One region of the Microbispora triticiradicis genome, then DNA from elsewhere that is predicted to be linked to it. Evidence: predicted binding sites of a transcription regulator. Region 1 holds the regulator's gene; the other holds the start of a gene.
What was found. The regulator HrcA, encoded in region 1, represses chaperone genes, less so after heat shock. The targets are predictions, from matches to a motif close to TTGGCACTCTCNNNNNGAGAGTGCCAA.

Region 1 (10,677 bases):
CTGCTGCGGCGGATCCTCGCCCAGCCCGGCCGCAGCGAGAAGTGGGACAGGGTCGCCCAGCGCGTGCTCGGAAGCCGCACCGAGGCCCCCGCTTCCTGATCTCCATCGTGCGCGTCGGCGCCTGCTCGCCTACCTCGGCCGTACGGTGTGACGGCGGCCGCGCGAGCACGTGAACCGGTCACCTCTCGCCGGACGGGCGGGAGGTGAAAGTTACAGCCGGTGCGCCACGGCCGCGCGGCCCGCCTGGGGCTCCCGCGCCCAGATCAGGCCGGTGCGGCCCGGCTCGTGCCCCGGCATCGCGCACACGGGTGTCTTGACCGTTCCCCGCGCATGGGATTGGCTCCGCGCCGTGGCACCGTCCGCGGTCGCCACCGGACCTTCGCCAATGGGATACGCAATGGCCAGCACGTGATCGGCGACGATCACGGGCGGTTGTTAACGCTAACATCCCCGTCAGTTGAAGCGCACCCGCTGAGGAGCGATGCCGATGGACAGGAAACGCATCCGCACGACGCTGGTCCCCGCCGTCACGGCGGCGCTGGCCCTCGCGTCGGGCGCCGTGGCGCTCACCACCGTGAGCCCGGCGCAGGCACTGGAGAACGGGGTGGCCAGGACCCCGCCGATGGGCTGGAACAGCTGGAACACCTTCGGCTGCAACATCAACGAGTCGCTGATCAGGCAGATGGCCGACGCCATCGTCAACAGCGGCCTGCGCGACCTCGGCTACCAGTACGTGGTGGTCGACGACTGCTGGTTCAACCCCAACCGCGACTCGTCGGGCAACATCCAGGGCGACCCCTCCCGCTTCCCCAGCGGGATGAAGGCGCTCGGCGACTACCTGCACAACAAGGGCCTGAAGTTCGGCATCTACCAGGTGCCCGTGGACAAGACCTGCGCGCAGTACTTCAACAGCTACCCCGGCGCGACCGGCAGCCAGGGCCACGAGGCGCAGGACGCCCGGCAGTTCGCGGCCTGGGGCGTCGACTACCTGAAGTACGACTGGTGCTCCCCGAACGGCACGATCAACGACCAGGTGGCCACGTTCGCCAAGATGCGCGACGCGCTGAAGGCGACCGGCCGGCCGATCGTCTACAGCATCAACCCCAACAGCATCCACTCGAAGACCGGCCCCCAGCGCAACTGGGGCGACGTCGCGAACATGTGGCGCACCACCGAGGACATCACGAACAAGTGGGACACGGGCCAGACCAACGGCTATCCCATGGGCATCCAGAACATCGTGAACGTCACCGTCCCGCTCGCCTCGTACGCCGGTCCCGGGCACTTCAACGACCCGGACATGATGGAGATCGGCCGGGGCGGCATGAACGACACCGAGATGCGCAGCCACTTCGCGCTCTGGGCGATGATGGCCTCCCCGCTGATCGCGGGCAACGACATCCGCTCCATGGACTCGGCGACGCAGACGATCCTCAAGAACAAGAACCTCATCGCGATCAACCAGGACTCGCTGGGCCTGCAGGCCACCCAGGTGTCCAACGACGGCACCCGGCGCGTGCTCGCCAAGAAGCTCGCCAACGGCGACGTCGCGGTCGCCCTGTTCAACCAGGGCGGGTCGACCACCACGGTCTCGACGACCACCTCCGCCATCGGCAAGTCCGGCGGCACGGTGACGCTGACGGACGCCTGGACCAACGCGACCAGTACCACGAGCGGCACGATCTCCGCCAGCGTTCCGGCGCACGGCACCGTGGTCTACCGGGTCAGCAGCCCCGGGAGCAGCCCCAGCGCCAGCCCGAGTGCGAGCCCGAGTGCCAGCCCCAGCGCCAGCCCGAGTGCGAGCCCGAGCGCGAGTCCCAGCGCGAGCCCGTCGGCCTCGCCGTCGACGTCCCCGGTTCCCGGCGGATGCTCGGCGACGATCAAGACGATCAACAGCTGGGGCGGCGGCTTCCAGTCCGAGGTGACGGTGCAGGCGGGCAGCTCGGCGGTCAACGGCTGGACCGTGAAGTGGACCTGGCCGGGCGGCCAGACCATCAGCAGCCTGTGGAACGGCCGGCAGAGTTCGTCCGGTTCCTCGGTGACGGTCACCAACGAGTCCTACAACGGCTCGATCGCGGCGGGCGCGTCCACGACGTTCGGCTTCACCGCCAACGGCAGCGCGGCCACCCCCACCGCCACCTGCACCAGCCCCTGACCTCCTGACGTCACGGCCTGGGGAGGGGGTGCCCCCCTCCCCAGGCCGGATCACCTCAGGACGGAGTAGAGGGCGGAGGTGAGGGAGGCTTTGGCGTCGTCCTGGTCGATGGACCACAGCATCGAGCCGCCGAGGCCCTGGAGGCGGATGTATGCGGCCTTCCGCAGCATGACGGCGGGGGGTCGTCGTAGGACCAGAACTCGTTGCCGTCGTAGAGCCACAGGGCGCCGGTGAGCAGGTCGCGGTAGCGCCTGCCGGGCTTGCCGACGAGGTTCTTGTAGTCGTCGCTGCCGGCGGCCCAGGTGCCGGGTGCGGGGCCGGCGGCGGGGGCGTAGCGGCCGTCGCCGCCGGAGGTGACCCCGGTCCAGCCCTGGCCGTACGCGGGGACGCCGACGACGATCTTGCGGGCGGGCGCCCCGCGGCCGACGTAGTCGCGTACGGTCTGGTCGACGCTGTACTTGACCGGGCCGGGGTCGCGGCGGTCGGTGAGCAGGTTGGCCTGGTGCCCGGTGCGGTTCTCCCACGGCCCGTGCAGGTCGTAGCCCTGGACGGTGGCGAAGTCGAGCAGGCCGAAGACCTTCTTCACCTCGAAACCGGCGTCGATCTTGGCGGCGGCGGCCGGGAGGAAGGCGGTGAGTTCGGCGCGCCGGTCGTGGGCCCGCATCTGGCGGCGCAGTTCGGCCAGGAACAGGGTGAAGTTCTGCTTGTCCTCGGCCCGGATGACGTTGCCGTCGTTTCCGGAGGAGCCGGGCCATTCCCAGTCGAGGTCGATGCCGTCGAACACGCCGGCGGCGGCGCCGCTGGGCAGGCCGGGCAGGTCGCCCTTGAGCCACAGGTCGACGCACGAGGCGGCGAGCCGGGCCCGGGAGGCGGGGGTGAGAACGGCGTCGGAGAAGTACTTCGATCCGGTCCAGCCGCCGATGGAGATGAGGACCTTGAGGCCGGGGTGGCGGGCCTTGAGCTTCCTGAGCTGGCCGAGGTTGCCCTTGAGCGGCTGGTCGTCGGCGTCGGCCACACCGTTGACGCTCTGCTCGGCGGGCACCGGCCGCTGCCAGTCGGCCCAGGGGTCGGCCGAGTAGCAGGTGCCCTCGGGGCCGACGAAGCCGAAGGCGTAGTTGAGATGGGTCAGCTTCGCCGCCGCGCCGCTGGCGTCCACGTCGCGCACGTGGAAATTCCGGCCGTAGATCCCCCACTGGATGAAGTAGGCCACCCGTTTGTAGCGGTCCCCGCCCGTCGTGGCCTGGGCCTGGGCGGGCGCGAGCCCGGCGGCCAGGGTGGCGGCGACCGCCACGGCGAGGGTCCTTCTCATGAGCACGCCGGCCTCCCGGGATAACTTATAGGAAAGTTTCCTGTAAATTGCGCCGATCGTAGACCCCTCTGATCACCCCGTCAACGGCACCGCGCGAGTGACGGCAGACTGGAGGCGTGCCTTCCGTGCTTCCCGACGGCGATCCCGTCCCCGCGAGCGGCGCGCTGCCGCCCGGAGCCCTCGACGGGCTCGGCTCCCGTCCGTTCGGCTTCTACGTGCACGTGCCGTTCTGCGCGACGCGCTGCGGCTACTGCGACTTCAACACCTACACGGCCGCGGAGCTGGGGCCGGGCGCCGCGCAGCGCGACTACGCCGCCACCGCGATCGAGGAGGTGCGGCTGGCCCGGCGCGTGCTCGGGGACGCCGCGCCGCCGGTCGAGACCGTCTTCTTCGGCGGAGGCACGCCGACCCTGCTGCCCGCCGCCGACCTCGTACGGATCCTGGACGCCGTCGGCGAGGAGTTCGGCCTGCGGCCGGGCGCCGAGGTGACGACCGAGGCCAACCCCGAGTCCGTCGACCCGGCCTACCTGAAGGAGCTGCGGGAGGGCGGCTTCACCCGGATGAGCTTCGGCATGCAGAGCGCGGGCGAGCACGTCCTCACCGTCCTCGACCGGCGGCACACCCCCGGCCGGCCCGCCGAGGCCGTACGGGAGGCCCGCGCGGCCGGGTTCGAGCACGTCAACCTCGACCTGATCTACGGCACGCCGGGGGAGAGCGACGACGACTGGAGGGCCTCGCTCAAGGCCGCTCTGGCGGCCGGTCCCGACCACGTCTCGGCGTACTCCCTGATCGTGGAGGACGGCACCCGGCTCGCCGCCCGCATCCGGCGCGGCGAGCTGCCGATGCCCGAGGACGACGTGGCGGCCGACCGCTATCTCCTCGCCGAGGAGACCCTGACGGCCGAGGGCCTGAGCTGGTACGAGATCTCCAACTGGGCGGCGGGGGACGAGGCCCGCTGCCGCCACAACCTGCTCTACTGGACCGGCGGCGACTGGTGGGGGGTGGGCCCGGGGGCGCACAGCCACGTCGGCGGCACCCGCTGGTGGAACGTGAAGCACCCCGCCGCGTACGCCGCCCGCCTGGCGGACGGAACCTCCCCGGCGCACGCCCGGGAGGTGCTGACGGCGGAGGACAGGGCCGTCGAGCGCGTCATGCTGGAGCTGCGCCTCGCCTCGGGCTTCCCGCTCGCCGACCTCGCCCCCGAGGCGCGTACGGCCTGCGCGCGGGCGCTGGGGGACGGGCTGCTGGAGACCGAGGCGTTCAAGGCGGGCCGGGCCGTCCTCACGCTGCGCGGCCGGCTCCTCGCCGACGCCGTCGTACGCGACCTGACCCCTTGATCCGGCTGACCCCTCAGTCCGACTGATCGGGGGCGGTGACGAAGTCGATGAGCTCCTCGACGCGGCCGAGCAGTTCGGGCTCCAGGTCGGCGTAGGTCGTGACCCGGCCGAGGATGTGCCGCCACGCCTCCTGGGGGTCCATCCGCCAGCCCAGCGCGGCGATCACGCCCTCCTTCCAGGGCACGCCGCGCGGCACGTCCGGCCACGCCTGGATGCCGAGCGCCCGGGGCTTGACCGCCTGCCAGATGTCCACGAAGGGGTGCCCCACGACGAGCACGTCCGCGCCGGAGACCCGGGCGGCGATGCGGCTCTCCTTGGAGCCGGGCACCAGGTGGTCGACGAGCACGCCCAGCCGCCTGCCCGGCTCCGGGCCGAACTCCCCGACGATCGCGGGCAGGTCGTCGACGCCCTCCAGGAACTCGACGACGACCCCCTCGACACGCAGGTCGTGTCCCCAGATCTTCTCGACCAGCGCGGCGTCGTGGACGCCCTCGACGTAGATGCGGCTCTCCTTGGCGACCTGGGCGCGCAGCCCCCCGACCGCGATCGACCCGGAGGCGCTCCGCAGCGGGCCGGACGGCCGGGCCTGGGGACGGACCAGCGTCACCGGCCTGCCGTCGAGGAGGAACCCGGCGGGGGTCAGCGGGAACACCCGCCGCCGCCCGAAGCGGTCCTCCAGCGTCACGGCCTCCTTGTCGCAGTCCACCACCGCGCCGCAGAAACGGCCCTCGGCGTCCTCGACCACGAGATCGGGCTCGGCCGGGATCTCGGGGATCTGCCCCCGCCGTGGCCGCCGCCAGTCTCCGGAAAGCACGTCCCGCCCGTACATGCGGGGAACGCTAGCAAATCCCGGGCCGCCGGCCCGCCGGTTGCGCCCGGATTCACGGCGTGTTGCCCCTGATCGTCTGCTCGTTATCGCACGCCGAGCGGTGGTAGCCGTACACTTGGCACTCGGGAACACAGAGTGCCAGAGTCGGTGTTTCCAGGGCACAGGGAGGTGACACATTGCTCGACGACCGCAAGCTCGCCGTCCTGCGCGCCATCGTCGAGGACTACGTGTCCACCAACGAGCCGGTGGGGTCCAAGGCCCTGGCGGACAGGCACAACCTCGGCGTCTCCCCGGCGACCATCCGCAACGACATGGCGGCGCTGGAGGAGCAGGGCTACATCACGCAGCCGCACACCAGCGCCGGGCGGGTCCCGACCGACAAGGGATACCGCCTGTTCGTGGACCGGCTGTCGCAGATCAAGCCGTTGTCGGGGGCGGAGCGCAGGGCCATCGAGACGTTCCTCGCCGGGGCGGTCGACCTCGACGAGATCGTCATGCGCACGGTACGGCTGCTCGCGCAGCTCACCCGGCAGGTGGCCGTCGTACAGTATCCCTCGCTCACCAGGTCGTCGGTCCGCCACGTGGAGATCGTCCCGCTGGCGGAGCGCCGGGTCATGCTGGTGCTGATCACGAACACCGGGCGGGTCGAGCAGCGGGTGGTCGATCTGCCCGAGGCGCTCGCCGAGGACCGGATCGCGAACCTGCGCTCCGTGCTGAACGGCTGCCTCGACGGGTGCTGGCTCTCGCAGGTGCCCGAGACCGTGGCCGGCATCCCCGAACGGCTGCCGCCGGAGGAGAGGCCGGTGGTGGCGACCATCATGTCCGTGCTCCTGGAGACGCTCGTCGAGCGGCACGAGGAGAAGATCGTCTTCGGCGGTACGGCCAATCTGGCGGGCGCCGACTTCAGCGTCGGCCTGCGTGACGTGCTTGAGGCGCTGGAGGAGCAGGTCGTGCTCATGCGCCTGCTGGGCGAGACCGGCGGGCTGTCCGAACTCACCGTCAGAATCGGATCCGAGAATCCCTACAGCGGGCTGCGCGGCACCTCTATCGTGGCCGCCGGATACGGTTCGGGCGACAAGGAACTGGCCCGGCTTGGAGTGCTGGGCCCGACACGAATGGACTATCCGGTGACGATGGGTGCGGTGCGCGCGGTGGCGCGGTACGTGGGCCAGATCCTGGCGGGGTCATAAGTGTCCAACGACTACTACGCGACCCTTGGCGTCCGGCGCGACGCCAGCCAGGAAGAGATCAAGAAGGCGTATCGCCGTCTCGCCCGTGAGCTGCATCCGGACGTCAACCCCGATCCGGAGACCCAGGAGCGGTTCAAGGAGATCAACCAGGCGTACGAGGTGCTGTCCGACGCGGGCAAGCGCCGCATGTACGACATGGGCGCCGATCCGTTCGCGAGTGGCGGCGGGCCGGCCGGGGCGGGCGGCTTCGGCGGGGGCTTCCCGTTCAGCGACATCATGGACGCCTTCTTCGGTTCCGCCGGCGCCGCGCGGGGTCCCCGCTCGCGTGCCCGCCGAGGCCGCAACGCCACCATCCGGGTCGAACTGGACCTGGCGGAGTCCGCCTTCGGCACCACCCGAGAGATCGTGGTCGACACGGCCGTGGTCTGCGACGTCTGCCAGGGCTCCGGGGCGGCGTCCGGCACCCACCCCGACACCTGCGACATGTGTCACGGGCGGGGCGAGGTCTCCCAGGTCACCCGCTCGTTCCTGGGCCAGGTCATGACGTCGCGCCCCTGCCCCCAGTGCGGCGGGTACGGCAGCGTCATCCGGCACCCCTGCATGGAGTGCTCGGGCGAGGGACGGGTCAGGACCCGGCGCACGATCAAGGTGCGGATCCCGGCCGGCGTCGAGGACGGCACGCACATCCAGCTCGCGGGCGAGGGCGAGGTCGGGCCGGGCGGAGGCCCTCCGGGCGACCTGTTCCTGGAGATCGTCGAGCGGCCGCACCAGATCTTCGAACGCCGCGGCGACGACCTGCACTGCACCGTCCAGATCCCGATGACCGCCGCCGCGCTCGGCACCGTCCTGTCGATCGACACCCTCGACGGCGCGGAGGCCATCGACGTGCGGCCCGGCACCCAGGCCGGCCAGGTCATCCCCCTGTACGGCAAGGGCATCCAGCGGCTCAACGAGACCGGCCGGGGCGACCTGCTGATCCACGTGAACGTCGAGACGCCGACCAAGCTCGACCCGCAGCAGGAGGAACTCCTGCGGGAGCTGTCGAAGCTGCGCGGGGAGGAACGGCCGCCCGGCAAGTTCTCCCCGGGCCAGCAGGGCTTCTTCTCCCGCCTGCGGGACGCCTTCAACGGCCGGTGAGGTCGTGAGCGTTCCCGTGTTCCTGTCGGAGGCGGCCGGTGAGACCGGGGACACGATCGTCCTCGACGGGCCCGAGGGGCGGCACGCCGCGTCGGTGCGCCGCCTGCGGGCGGGGGAGCGGGTCGACCTCACCGACGGCGCGGGCCGGGTGGCCGAGTGCACGGTGACGTCGGCCGGCAAGGATGCGCTGACCGCCGCGGTACTGCGCCGCTACGAGGTGCCGCCCCCGCGGCCGAGGCTGGTGGTCGTGCAGGGGCTGCCCAAGGGCGACCGGGGCGAGCTCGCGGTCGAGATGATGACCGAGGCCGGGGTGGACGTGATCGTCCCCTGGGCCGCCGCCCGCTGCGTCACGCAGTGGAAGGGCGACCGGGCCGGCAAGTCGCTCGCGCGCTGGCGGAGCACGGCGCGCGAGGCGGCCAAGCAGGCCCGCCGCTTCCACCTGCCGGAGGTGACCGAGCAGGCCGCGACCGCGCGGGTCTGCTCGCTCGTCTCGGCGGCGGCGCTCGCGGTCGTGCTGCACGAGGAGGCCGCCGAGCCGCTGAGCCGCCTCACGCTGCCGGACGTCCCCGGCGACATCCTGGTGATCGTCGGCCCGGAGGGCGGCGTCACCGACGAGGAGATCGCCGGGTTCCGCGCGGCGGGAGCCGTACCGGCCCTGCTCGGCCCCACCGTGCTGCGCACCTCGACGGCGGGCGTGGCCGCGGCGGCCGTCCTGCTGGCCCGCTGCGGCCGCTGGTGAGGACCGCGATCGTCAGCAGGGGCCGTCAGGGGGTGGGGGTCTCGGCCGAGTAGGGCGTGGCCGCCTCCGTGGGCGAGGCGCTGGGGGTGGCCGAGGGCGTGACGGTCACCGTGGGCGGAGCCGACGAGGGGGCGGCGGTGTGCGTGGCCGGCGGCGGCGTGGGCCGGGTCGTCCGGGTGGGCGGGCACGTCGCGGGCAGGGTCGGGTCGGGGTCGACCACTCCGGCCCGCGCCGGGGGCGACGCGCAGGGGTCGGACGGAGACGGCGACGGCTTGGTGGCCGGGCCCGGCCGGTGCGTCGGGGACGGGCTGGTCCGCCCGTGTGACGGGCTCGGGCTGGTGGTGACGATGATCACCACTCCGGGCCGCGAGGCGGTCCCGCCGGCGGGCGGCCGCGTCACGGTCGAGCTCTGCGGGTCTTCCTCGCGGGCGTCGCCAGACACCGCGATACCGGTGCGGTCGGCGACCTGCTCGCGCAGGCCGGGGACGAGCATCACGACCGCGCCCGCCGCGAGGACGGCGCCGGCGGCCGCGGCGCCCACCCGCAGCCACAGCACGTTCCGCAGGCCGCGCAGGCCGCGCTGGTCGATGCGCCGGCGGATGATGTCGAGTCCTTCGGGAGACGGCACGACCGAGTCCGCCTCCGCGCGCAGGGCACGGCGGAGCGACTCGCCGTACTCGTCGTCGGGCGGGAAGGTCATGAGAACTGCTCCAGTGCCATGCGTAGTGCGGCCATGCCGCGGGCCGTGTGACTCTTCACCGCGCCCTTGCTGATGCCCATCGCGTGCGCGATCTCGGCCTCCGACAGGTCGCCGTAGTATCGCAGCACCAGCGCCTCGCGCTGCCGGGTGGGCAGGCCGCGGAGCGCCTCGATGACGGCCGAGCGTTCGAGCTCGCCGATCGCGCCGTTCTCGGCGCTCGGGGCGTCCGGCAGGCCCTTCGGGGCGTACTTCTCGACGACCGCGCGGTGCCGCAGCACCGAACGCGAGCGGTTCACGACCGATTGGCGAAGGTAGGCCAGTGCCTTGTCGGTGTCCCTCAGGCGCCGCCACGCTCCATGGAGAGCGACGAAGGCGTCCTGAACGACCTCTTCCGCGCTGGCCACGTCACGGACCAGCAGCACCGCGAGACGCACCAGTGACCGATAGTGAGCGCTGTAGAGCGCCGTCACGGCCATGTCGGCATCCCACCCGACGGGCACCGTCCCCAACGACCTGTCGGCCACGAGGGTCTCGGTGGTCACGTCAATAGGACGCTCGTCATCCCCGGGGGGTTTACGTTCTTCCGAATCATTAGAGGGCATGGCCCAGCGGTGTCCTCGCGCGACACTAGGGGGGTTGTCTGGTGAAGTCTCGCACAACCACAGTAGCCGCGAGGATCATTGCCGTCATCAATCGTCGTCGGCGACCGTTAGGGTGAGGCGCGTGACCGACTGCCTATTCTGCAAGATCGTGGCCAGGCAGATCCCGGCGGACATCGTCCTGGAGACCGGGCGGGCGCTCGCCTTCCGCGACGTCAACCCGCAGGCCCCGACACACGTCCTCGTCGTGCCCAAGGCCCATCACGAGAACGCCGCCGCCCTGGCCGCGGCCGACGACGGCCTCGCGGACGACCTGCTCACGGCCTGCCACGCGGTGGCCGTCCAGGAGGGCGTGGCCGAGGCGGGCTACCGAGTGGTGTTCAACACCGGGACCGGCGCCGGGCAGACGGTCTTCCACGTGCACGCGCACGTGCTCGGCGGCCGGAGCCTCACCTGGCCCCCGGGCTAGGGACGCCCTAGTAGCATGAGAGGGAACCGAGGAGGCGATCAGGGCCGCAAGGGCCGCCCATGTCCGAGTCACAGCACATCAGCCAGACCCAGGCCAAGGTAGTCATCCCCGAGGGGCAGCCGATGGTCAGCCTCCTCGGGTCGGGTGACGAGCTGCTGCGGGTCATCGAGGGCGCATTCAGCGCCGACATCCACGTACGGGGCAACGAGATCA
Region 2 (10,677 bases), on a different contig from region 1:
CGGCGTTGATCGCCGCCAACTCGGTCGGGTAGCCCGGACGGACCTCGGCGACCATCCGCACCGCCGCGCTTACGCAGTTCCGCGGGGTAGGGAGACTTGGCTGCCATGACCCGATCCTCTCAGGGAAACAAGCCTCTGCAGATGCCGGAGCGCTTCAGCCATCCAGAAGATCAAAGAGGCCGGTCCCGCTGGGCGGAACCGGCCTCTGTCGTGGTGGAGCTATGGGGATTTGAACCCCAGACCCCTTCGATGCGAACGAAGTGCGCTACCGGACTGCGCTATAGCCCCAACGACCTCGACTAGATTAGCAAACTCCGCGGGGTGTTCGCGCCACCGGATCAGTCTCCGGCCGCGCGCCGCCCGTCGGCGTACTGGTCGAAGACCTGCGAACGCTTGCGCGCCTCGAATTTGATGATCTCCGCCTCGCGGGTCAGGGCGGCCAGCGCGCGGCGGCGCTCCCGCTGCCTGCGCAGGTACGCCGCCCGCGCCCGCGCGGCCTTCTCCCGCTGCTCCCGGTCCGCGCGTACGGCCACGCGCAGCACGGCGAGATAGCCGACGAGGAGCACGCCGGAGGGCGCGACCGCCCACCAGGGCATCACGCGGACGGCCGCGGTGACCACGGAGGCCAGGACGAGCAGAACGCTCCACAAAAGGCGCCTGCGGCGCCGCGCGAGGATCCGGGCGCGGCGATGGGCGGCCATCCTGCGTGCCCGCGCGTGCCTTTCGGCCGCCACCTGGTCCGCGGTGGCCTGGTCCGCGGAGTCGGCCGAAACCGCGGACGCCGAGGCTGCGGAGTCCGGGGACGAGGTGGCCCTTACCGGCGGGGTGACGACCGTGTCGGCGTCGTTCTCCTCGGCGCCGTCCTCGGCGCCCGGAGCGGAACCGTCTTCGGGGTCGGCTTCGAGGTCGGATTCTGGGCCGGCCGAGGCGGCGGGCCGCTCGGACAGCGTGGTCGCCTCCGCCGCCGGGTCCTCGAAAAGGTCGTCGTCGGTGTGCCGGTCGCGGCGCAGCCACATGGGCAGCAGGACGCTGAGCCACATGACGACGATGGCGAGGTAGAGCACGGCGCTACCCACGCGCCCACCTCCGGATCAGCCTCCGGAACGCCGTACGGGCGGGTTTGGGGGCATGGTGAACACGTCCCTGCGCTCGTGTCGTCTGAGAGGTGTTCACGTCACGCACCGTAGGACCGCGTGTCGATGAATGACGAGCATTCGGTCCGGTGTGTCGCGAGATCGTCAAAGCTGTTCATGTAATTCGATCCCGCGGAAGCCGCGTGGTCCCGCACGGACCAGGCGGCCCCCGGGCCGACCGGCCGGGTCGCGGTGGTCCCGCGGCGTACCCGGCCGGCCGTCCCGGCCCGGACGGTCAGTGCCTCAGCCGCACCAGGGCGCTGACGGTACGCGGGCCGGTGCGCTGCGGAAGATCACTCCTCGAAGTACACGGTCGCGGACCGGTACGTGGTCTTGCCGTTCTCGTCCCCGTAGTGCGTACGACCGGTCATGACCTTGCCGGCCCTGGCCTGCCAGGTGTGGCTGCTCTCGGTGTACTGACCGCTCACTTCCCCGTCGATCAGCCTGATCTGCCGCGTGGACCAGTACAGCGCGGCGCTGCGGTACCTCGTCTCGCCGTTCTCGTCCCCCGTGTGCCACCTGCCGACGATCACCTGGTCGTTCGGGGCGCTGTAGTCGGACTTGCTCTCCCGCTGCGGGGAGGTCCAGTCTCCGGCGTGCACCTCGACCTGCAGGCCGTTGATCAGGATCCGGCTGCAGTAGTAGGTGGTCTTGGCGTTCTCGTCCCCGTAGTGCGAACGGCCGGTGAGCACCTGGTTCTGCGGGCAGGTGAACTGGACGCCCGTCCACTCCCACACGGTCTGGCTGAAGACCTGTTCCACCTTGATCGTCACGGCCGCCGAGGCGGGCGAGGCCGAGACGGTGGCGGACAGAGCGGCGGCCGCGGCGACGACGGACAGAGCCTTGCTGAACGTTCTCACAGTCTTCGGTGCCTTTCCTGTCAGCCCGCGACGGTCACGTTGGCGAATCGGTACCAGGTGTTGCCGTTCTCGTCCCCGCTGTGCTTACGGCCGGTCATGACCCCGGTCCCCTGCGCCTGCCAGGTGTGGTTGCTCTCCCGGTACGCGACGCTGATGTCCCCGCTGGTCAGCAGCACCCGCTGGCCCCGCCAGTACACGGTGGCGGTGCGGTACCTCGTGTAGCCGTTCTCGTCGCCTTCGTGCCACCTGCCGACCACGGCCTGGTGGTCGGGAGCGCTGTAGTCGGACTTGCTCTCCTTCTGACGGGAGGTCCAGTCGCCGATGTACACCCGGGCCTGCTCGCCCTCGATGAGGATGAAGCCGCAGGAGTAGCTGGTGGGGGCGTTCTCGTCGCCGTAGTGCGAGCGGGCGGTGAGAACCATGTTCGTCGGGCAGGTGAACGGGTCGATCCACTCCCGCACGGTCTCGCTGTGGGCGGTCACGATCTCGATCCGCACCGGCGCGGCGGACGCGGGTGCGGGAGCCGCCGCGCTCATGGCCGCCATGGCGGTCAGAGCGGCCGCCGCGGTGGATAACGCCTTTTTCCTCATACGGATGTCTCCCCGTGATGCGGTTTCGCTTACGGCCACGAAGCATCACGGGGCCCACTGGTGATCCACTTGTGTCTCGGTTGAGATGGCGGCGAGGCACACCCGCCGACGCCCTAACCGGGGCTGGGCTCGCTGCGGCGGGCGGCCGAGTTCATCGTGCGGCGCCACTGCACGAGCAGCCCGCGGGGCACGTCCTCCACGGTCAGCGCGTAGCAGATGTGGTCGCGCCAGGCGCCGTCGATGTGCAGCTGACGCCGGCGGATGCCCTCCTCGCGGAAGCCGAGCTTCTCCACGACCCGGCGGCTGGCCTGGTTCTCCGGCCGGATGTTGGCCTCCAGACGGTGTAAACCGGTGGTGAAGAAGCAGTGGTCCACGGCCATGGCGAGCGCGGTCGGGATGATGCCCCGCCCGGCCAGCCGGCCGTCCACCCAGTAGCCCACCTGGGCGGAACGGGCCGATCCCCACACGATCGCCCCCACGGTGAGCTGCCCGGCGAACCGCCCTTCGTACGTGACGACCCAGGGCATGGCCATCCCCTGGCGGGCCTCGCGGCGCAGCGTGCCGACCATCGAGACGTACGGCCCGAGACCGGTGCGGAACAGCGGGGTCTCCGGGTTGCTCGGCTCCCACGGGCGGAGCCACTCGGCGTTGCGCAGCCGGGTGTCGCGCCAGTCACGGACGTCACGCAGGCGCAGCGGCCGCAGCCCCACGGGTCCCTCGGTCAGGGACACCGGCCAGCCGCGAAGTCGATCCATCCGTCAATCATCCACCGGAGAACGGTCAACGCGCCACGTGGGGGCGCCCGGCATCGAGCGGTCAGCGAACATGGTCGCCGCCGCGGATCTGGTCCACCACATGGGCCAGGATCGGGGCCAGCACGGCCATGCCGTCCCGTACGCCGCCGGACGACCCCGGGAGGTTGACCACCAGCGTCCGGCCCGCCTGCCCGGCGAGGCCGCGGGACAGGATCGACGTCGGCACCTTCTCGCGGTTCACCTGCCGTACGGCCTCGGCGATGCCGGGGATCTCCCGGTCCAGGACGCGGCGGGTCATCTCGGGCGTGAGGTCGAGGGGTGTGACGCCGGTGCCGCCGGTGGTCACGATCACGTCGTACCCCTCGCCGACTCCCTCGCGCAGCGCCGCCTCGACGGGCTCGCCGTCCGGGACCACCCGCGGGCCGTCCACCGGGTCGCAGCCCGCCTCCTTGAGGAGCGAGGCCAGCAGCGGCCCGGAACGGTCCTCGTACACGCCCGCGGACGCCCGGTTGGAGACGGTCACCACCAGCGCGCGCACGCCGCCCTCACCTCCGATCGCGAGCGCCGGGAGCGCCGTGAGCGCCGGGAACATCGCGGGCGTCACGGACGTCGCCGGCGTCGCGGTCCCAGTGGCCCGTCTTGCCGCCCGTCTTCTCCTCCACCCGGACGCCGGTGATCACCGCCGCCGGGTCCACCGCCTTGATCATGTCGACCAGGGCGAGCGCCGCGACGGTGACGGCCGTGAGGGCCTCCATCTCGACGCCCGTGCGGTCGGCCGTACGGACCCGGGCGGTGATCTCCACGCCCTCGTCCACGACGGACAGGTCGACCTTGACGCCGGTCAGGGCGATCGGGTGGCAGAGCGGCACCAGGTCGGGGGTGCGCTTGGCCCCCATGATCCCGGCGATGCGCGCCACCCCCAGCGCGTCGCCCTTGGGCACGTCTCCCGCACGCAGCACCGTCACCGCCTCCGGCGACAGCAGGACGCGGCCGGTCGCGACGGCCGTACGGGCGGTCACGTCCTTCTCGGAGACGTCGACCATCCGGGCGGCGCCGGTCTCGTCGACGTGGGTCAGCTTCACAGCGGGATCACCTCCACCTCGGCGCCCTCGGGCAGCGAGGTCGCGTCCTCCGGAACCACGATCAGCGCGTTCGCCGCGGCCAGCGCGGCCAGTTGGTGCGAGCCCTGGCCGGTGACCGGCGCGACGGTCCGCCCGGTCAGCACGGCCCGCAGATAGGACCGCTTTCCGGCGGGCGACCGCAGCGGCGCCGTCACGGTGGCCCGCACGGCCTCCGGCGGCCCCGCCGGGAGGCCCTGCATGGCCCGCAGGGCCGGCCTCACGAAGAGCACGAACGACACGAACGACGACACGGGGTTGCCGGGCAGCGTGAAGATCGGCACGCGGTCGGGCCCGACGACGCCGAAGCCCTGCGGCATCCCCGGCTGCATCGCGACCTTCTCGAAGGCCACCGTGCCCAGCGGCGAGAGGGCCTCCTTGACCGGCTCGTACGCCCCCATCGAGACGCCGCCGCTGGTGATCACGGCGTCGGCCCGCAGGAGCTGGGCGTCCAGGACGTCCAGGAACTCCTTGGGGTCGTCGGAGACCGAACCGGCCCGGAACGCCTCCGCTCCGGCCTCCCGTACGGCGGCCGTCAGCATGAAGCTGTTGGACTCCCAGATCTGGCCCGCGCCCAGCGGGGTGCCGGGCTCGGCGAGCTCGGCACCCGTGGACAGCACGACGACCCTCGGCCGGGGCCGCACCCGCACCCGCCGCCGGCCGGCTCCGGCGAGGATCCCGACCTGGGCGGCGCCGATCCGGGCGCCCTCGCGGAGCACCGTCTCCCCCGCGAGGACGTCCTCGCCCGCCCGCCGGATCGCGTTGCCCGGCGGGGCCGGCCTGTCGATCCGTACGCGGGCGGTGCCGCCGTCCGTCCACTCGACCGGGACGACGGCGTCGGCCCCGGCCGGCATCGGCGCGCCGGTCATGACGCGGGCGACCAGGCCGGGCCCGACGGCGTTCAGCCCGCCGTCGCCCGCCGCCACGTCCCCGATCACGGGCAGCGTGACGGGCGCCCCCGCGACGTCCTCGGCCCGTACGGCGTAGCCGTCCATCGCCGAGTTGTCGAACGGCGGCAGCGGCACGGGCGAGACGACGTCCTCGGCCAGCACGGCGCCGAGGGCGGCGTCGATCTCGACCTCCAGCGGGGCGAGCGGGCGCACCACCGCGAGGATGTCGGCGAGATGGCGGTCGACGGGCTTCATGTCGCTCAGGACTCGATCGTGTCGAGGAACTGCCGGAGCCAGGGCAGGAACTCGGGCGCGAGATCGCCCCGGTTCGCGGCGAACTGCACCACGGTCTGGAGATATTCCAGCTTGTTGCCGGTGTCGTAACGGCGGCCCCGGAACAGCACGCCGTGCACCGGCCCGCCCTCGCCGGGGGCCGTCGCGGCCAGCGTGCGCAGCGCGTCGGTGAGCTGGATCTCGCCGCCACGCCCCGGCGGGGTCCGCTCCAGCACCTCGAACACGGCCGGGTCGATCACGTACCGGCCGATGATCGCCCAATTCGAGGGGGCCTCGTCGGCCGGGGGCTTCTCCACGAGGTCGGTGACGCGGACGACGTCGTCCTCGTCGGTCGGCTCGATGGCGGCGGCGCCGTACAGGGAGACGTGCTCGCGCGGCACCTCCATCAGCGCGACGACGCTGCCTCCGTACGTCGCGCGCACCTCGATCATGCGCCTGAGCAGCGGGTCGCGGGGGTCGATGAGGTCGTCGCCGAGCAGGCAGGCGAACGGCTCGTCGCCGACGTGCTGCTTGGCGCACAGGACGGCGTGGCCGAGGCCCTTCGGCTCGCCCTGCCGCACGTAGTGCATGGTGGCGAGGTCCACCGGCTCCTTCACCTGGTTGAGCCGCTCCTCGTCGCCCTTGGCGCGCAGCGCGTCCTCAAGCTCGTACGCTACGTCGAAGTGATCCTCGATCGAACGCTTGTTGCGGCCGGTCACCATCAGGACATCGAGCAGCCCGGCGGAGACGGCCTCCTCCACCACATACTGGATGGCCGGTTTGTCGACGATGGGCAGCATCTCCTTGGGGGTCGCCTTCGTCGCGGGAAGGAAACGGGTGCCCAGACCCGCGGCGGGCACAACGGCTTTGGTCACGGGATCGAAGTCAGCCATGGTTGAACACTAACGGAGCGGGCTGTGGACAAGCTGAACCTGCGTCGCCGTATCCTCCGCGACCGGTCGGAGCTCGACGAACGCACGTTGCGCGCGTCCTCGGCCGCGATCCGTGAGACGCTCCTCGACCAGCCGTGGGCGCAGATGGCCGGGCTCGTCGCCTGCTACTGGTCGATCGGGGCCGAACCGTCCACGCACGGGCTGATCCTGGCCATGTGGAAGCACGGCGCGACCGTGATCCTGCCGGTGCAGCGGCCCGACGGCGAGCTCGACTGGGCGGTGTACGACGGCCCGGACTCGCTCGCCCTGGGGCCGTACGGGGTGATGGAGCCGGTCGACGTCCGGCGCGGGGTGGACGCGATCAGGACGGCCGCGCTGGTCCTCGTCCCCGCCCTCGCCGTCGACCGGGTGACGGGCGTACGGCTCGGCCGGGGCGGCGGCTTCTACGACCGGGCGCTGACCCGCGTCGGGCCGAACGTGCCGACGGTGGCGCTGTTGCACGAGGGCGAGCTGATCGAGGGCGTTCCCGCGGAGCCGCATGATCAGCATGTACGGTTCGCTGCCCTTCCAAGCGGAATCGTCCGGTTGGTGCAGATGTGACAAGATTGACGCAGGCGCGGCGAAGGGAGCGGTGGGTCTGAACGTCTGGCTGCTGCTGTCCGCCGCCGTCGTCATCGCGGCCATCGCGTCCGTACGGATCGCGCACCGCACCGGCCTGCCCACCCTGCTCATCTACCTCTGCCTCGGCCTGCTGCTCGGCGAGCGCGGCCTCGGCGGCATCCACTTCGACAACGCGCACCTCGCCCAGGAACTCGGCCTGATCGCACTCGCGGTGATCCTCGCCGAAGGCGGCCTGACCACCAACTGGAGTCACGTACGCGACGCCGTGCCGAGCGCGCTCGTGCTCGCCACGGTGGGCATCGCGGTCAGCGTCGCCGTGCTCGCCGCGACCGTCGCACCCCTGCTCGGCCTGGACTGGCGGTCGGCGTTCCTGCTCGGCGCCGTGCTGGCCTCCACTGACGCGGCGGCCGTGTTCTCGGTGCTGCGGCGGCTGCCGCTGCCACCTCGGCTCGCCGGGATCCTGGAGGCCGAGTCGGGCTTCAACGACGCGCCCACCGTCATCCTCGTGATGACACTGAGCGTGGGTTCGACGCTGACGCTCTCGCTGCCGGCCACCCTGCTGGACACCGCCGCCGAACTCGCCATCGGCGCGATCGTGGGCCTCGCGGTCGGCCCCGCCGGGGCGTACGCGCTGCGCCGGGTGGCCCTGCCCGCCTCCGGCCTCTATCCGATCGCGGTGCTGGCGCTGGCGTTCGTCGCCTACAGCGGGGCGGCGCTCCTGCACGGCAGCGGCTTCCTCGCGGTGTACGTCGCGACGCTGATCCTCGGCAACGCCCGCCTTCCCCACCGCGCCGCGACCCGCGGCTTCGCGGAGGGCGCGGCGTGGCTCGCCCAGATCGGGCTGTTCGTGATGCTCGGCATCCTGGCCGACCCCGCGGAACTGCCCGTCGTGATCGTGCCCGCCCTGGTGTCGGGGGTGCTGCTGGTCCTGGTCGCCCGGCCGGCGTCGGTCCTGGTGTCCAGCGCGGTCGTGTGGCTGCTGCGCCTCGGCTCGATGCCGTGGCGCGAACAGATCTTCCTGTCGTGGGCCGGGCTGCGCGGCGCGGTGCCGATCGTGCTCGCCACGATCCCCTGGAGCGCGGGGGTGCCGGGGGCGAAGGGCCTGTTCAACGACGTCTTCGTCATCGTCATCGTGTTCACGCTCCTGCAGGGGCCGACGCTGCCGTACCTCGCGCGGGTGCTCGGCCTGGCCGCCGAGGGCGAGGCGCGCGACCTCGACGTGGAGGCCGCGCCGCTGGAGGAGCTGAAGGCCGACCTGCTGCAGGTCCGCATCCCGCGCGGGTCCCTCATGCACGGCGTGGAGATCTTCGAGCTGCGGCTGCCGACCGACACCATGGTCACCCTCGTCGTACGGAACGGGCGGTCGTTCGTGCCCGGGCCGACGACCCAGCTTCTGGTGGGCGATCAGCTTCTCGTCGTCACCACGGCCGCGCAGCGGGAGACGGTCGAACGCCGCCTGCGCGCGGTCAGCCGCAAGGGCAAGCTGGCCGGCTGGTACGGCGAACGCGGCGGCTGACCTGCTGTAGGGGTTGTGGGCGAACGGGACACCGGGGGGCAATAAACCGGGCTGGAGTGGCGTTTGCGCTTCTTGACTGACTACCATTAGCAGTCGACCCGGTCGAGTGCCAGTCTCAGGAGGAGCGAGTGCCCACCTACCAGTACGCCTGTACCGCTTGCGGGGAGCAGCTGGAGGCCGTTCAGAAGTTCTCTGACGACCCGCTCACGGAGTGCCCGGCCTGCCAGGGCAAGCTGCGCAAGGTGTTCTCCGCCGTCGGCATCGTGTTCAAGGGCTCCGGCTTCTACCGGACCGACAGCCGTTCGTCGAGCTCGTCGACGACCACGTCGACCACGACGACGCCGTCGAAGTCCGCCGACTCCGCCGGCTCGGGGAGCTCCAACGGCTCCGGCGATTCCGGGAAGAAGGAGACCGCCTCGACCAGCACGTCGACGAGCACCTCCTCGTCGGGATCGACCGCCGCCGCCTGAGGTTCCGAGGTTGTCCACAGGGGCCGCCGGACCGCGCCGGAGGCACGGCGCCGTTCGCTAGGGTCGGCCCCATGGTCAATCGCGCAGACATCGGGGTCATCGGCGGATCCGGGCTCTACTCCCTGCTGGAGGACGCCCACGAGGTCGACGTGACGACGCCGTACGGCCCGCCCAGTGACTCGATCTCCGTGGGCCGCATCGGCGGCAGATCCGTCGCGTTCATCCCGCGGCACGGCCGCGGCCACACATACCCTCCGCACCGCATCCCCTTCCGGGCGAACATGTGGGCCCTGCGGTCACTCGGCGTCCGGCAGATCCTCGCGCCCAGCGCGGTCGGGTCCCTGCGCCCCGAGATCGGCCCGGGCGCCCTCGTGATCCCCGACCAGATCGTGGACCGCACCCAGGGACGCGAGCAGACCTTCTTCGACGCGGGCGCCGTCCACGTGTCGTTCGCCGACCCCTACTGCCCCTCCGGCCGGGCCGCCGCGACAGCCACGGCACGCGAGGCAGGCTGGGACACGGTCGACGGCGGCACGCTGGTCGTGATCCAGGGCCCCCGCTTCTCCACCCGCGCCGAGTCGCAGTGGTACGCGGGCGCGGGCTGGTCGATCATCGGCATGACCGGGCACCCCGAGGCCGTCCTCGCCCGTGAGCTGGCCCTCTGCTACACGACGCTCTCCCTCGTCACCGACCACGACGCCGGTGTCGAGGCGGGCGAGGGGGTCACCCACGACGAGGTGCTGGCCTTCTTCGCGGCCAACGTGGAGCGGATGCGCACGCTGGTCTCCCAGGTGGTGGAGGCCCTGCCGGAGGAGCGAACCTGCCCCTGCGGCAACGTCCTTGACGGCATCAAGCTCCCGATCGAGCTCCCCTGATGGTCAGGTCGTCATGCGCGCCCTGAAACGGCTCCCGGTGCGTCGGCGCCGTGCGGCCGCCGCGGTCCTCGCCGGGGTCGCGGCGGCGTGCGCGCTGTCGGCCGTACGGGCGCCGGGGGGCGTGGAGGTTCTCGCCGCCGCCCGCGACCTCGCCGGAGGCAGGCTCGCCGCCTCCGATGTCATGGTCGTACGGCTGCCGCCCGACGCCGTGCCCGCCGGGGCGTACGCGGCCGGCTCCCCGGTGACCGGCAGGGTGGTCGCGGGCCCACTGCGCCGGGGTGAGCCGCTCACCGACGCGCGCCTCCTCGGCCCGGGCCTGTTCCGGTTCTCCGGATCACCGGAGTCGGTCGCGACGCCGGTTCGGATCGCGGACCCGGGCGCCGCCCGCCTGCTGTCACCAGGGGATGTGATCGACGTCCTGGCGGCCTACGAGGACGGCCCCTTCGAGGCCCGGACGGTCGCCCAGGAAGTGCGGGTGATCGCCCGGCCGCCCGGTTCCACGGACGGCGGCGGACTGCTGGTGCTGGCCACGACTCCCGCCCAGGCCGCCGGGCTCGCCCAGGCCCAGGCGCAGGGCAGGCTCTCGGTGACCATCCACCCCCGCTAGGTTCACCGCGTCGCTAAGGCAGCAGCGAGCCGAGCTTGGGGTCGTACTCCCAGTGCCACGGCTCGAAGGGGCTGTG

Region 2: the regulator HrcA is predicted to act here: its motif matches at 8,736-8,762, upstream of FED44_RS21640 (FmdB family zinc ribbon protein).

The regions. Positions count from the first base shown of each region.
Region 1 is NZ_VANP01000006.1:293,047-303,723, reverse strand. Features, by position in the region: gene FED44_RS18130 (MOSC domain-containing protein) at 1-99, shown strand, start outside; gene FED44_RS18125 (hypothetical protein) at 211-426, opposite strand; gene FED44_RS18120 (cellulose binding domain-containing protein) at 488-2,155, shown strand; gene FED44_RS18115 (glycoside hydrolase family 18 protein) at 2,211-3,464, opposite strand; gene hemW (radical SAM family heme chaperone HemW) at 3,581-4,801, shown strand; gene FED44_RS18105 (DUF3097 domain-containing protein) at 4,815-5,630, opposite strand; gene hrcA (heat-inducible transcriptional repressor HrcA) at 5,807-6,820, shown strand; gene dnaJ (molecular chaperone DnaJ) at 6,821-7,957, shown strand; gene FED44_RS18090 (16S rRNA (uracil(1498)-N(3))-methyltransferase) at 7,962-8,696, shown strand; gene FED44_RS35835 (hypothetical protein) at 8,722-9,396, opposite strand; gene FED44_RS18085 (SigE family RNA polymerase sigma factor) at 9,393-9,872, opposite strand; gene FED44_RS18080 (histidine triad nucleotide-binding protein) at 10,120-10,464, shown strand; gene FED44_RS18075 (PhoH family protein) at 10,524-10,677, shown strand, end outside.
Region 2 is NZ_VANP01000008.1:166,634-177,310, forward strand. Features, by position in the region: tRNA gene FED44_RS21585 (tRNA-Ala) at 212-288, opposite strand; gene sepX (divisome protein SepX/GlpR) at 339-1,076, opposite strand; gene FED44_RS21595 (hypothetical protein) at 1,427-1,993, opposite strand; gene FED44_RS21600 (hypothetical protein) at 2,014-2,583, opposite strand; gene FED44_RS21605 (GNAT family N-acetyltransferase) at 2,697-3,338, opposite strand; gene FED44_RS21610 (MogA/MoaB family molybdenum cofactor biosynthesis protein) at 3,400-3,930, opposite strand; gene moaC (cyclic pyranopterin monophosphate synthase MoaC) at 3,884-4,420, opposite strand; gene glp (molybdotransferase-like divisome protein Glp) at 4,417-5,601, opposite strand; gene galU (UTP--glucose-1-phosphate uridylyltransferase GalU) at 5,607-6,512, opposite strand; gene FED44_RS21630 (5-formyltetrahydrofolate cyclo-ligase) at 6,537-7,112, shown strand; gene FED44_RS21635 (potassium/proton antiporter) at 7,144-8,649, shown strand; gene FED44_RS21640 (FmdB family zinc ribbon protein) at 8,778-9,119, shown strand; gene FED44_RS21645 (S-methyl-5'-thioadenosine phosphorylase) at 9,191-9,994, shown strand; gene FED44_RS21650 (SAF domain-containing protein) at 10,008-10,601, shown strand; gene FED44_RS21655 (D-alanyl-D-alanine carboxypeptidase family protein) at 10,615-10,677, opposite strand, start outside.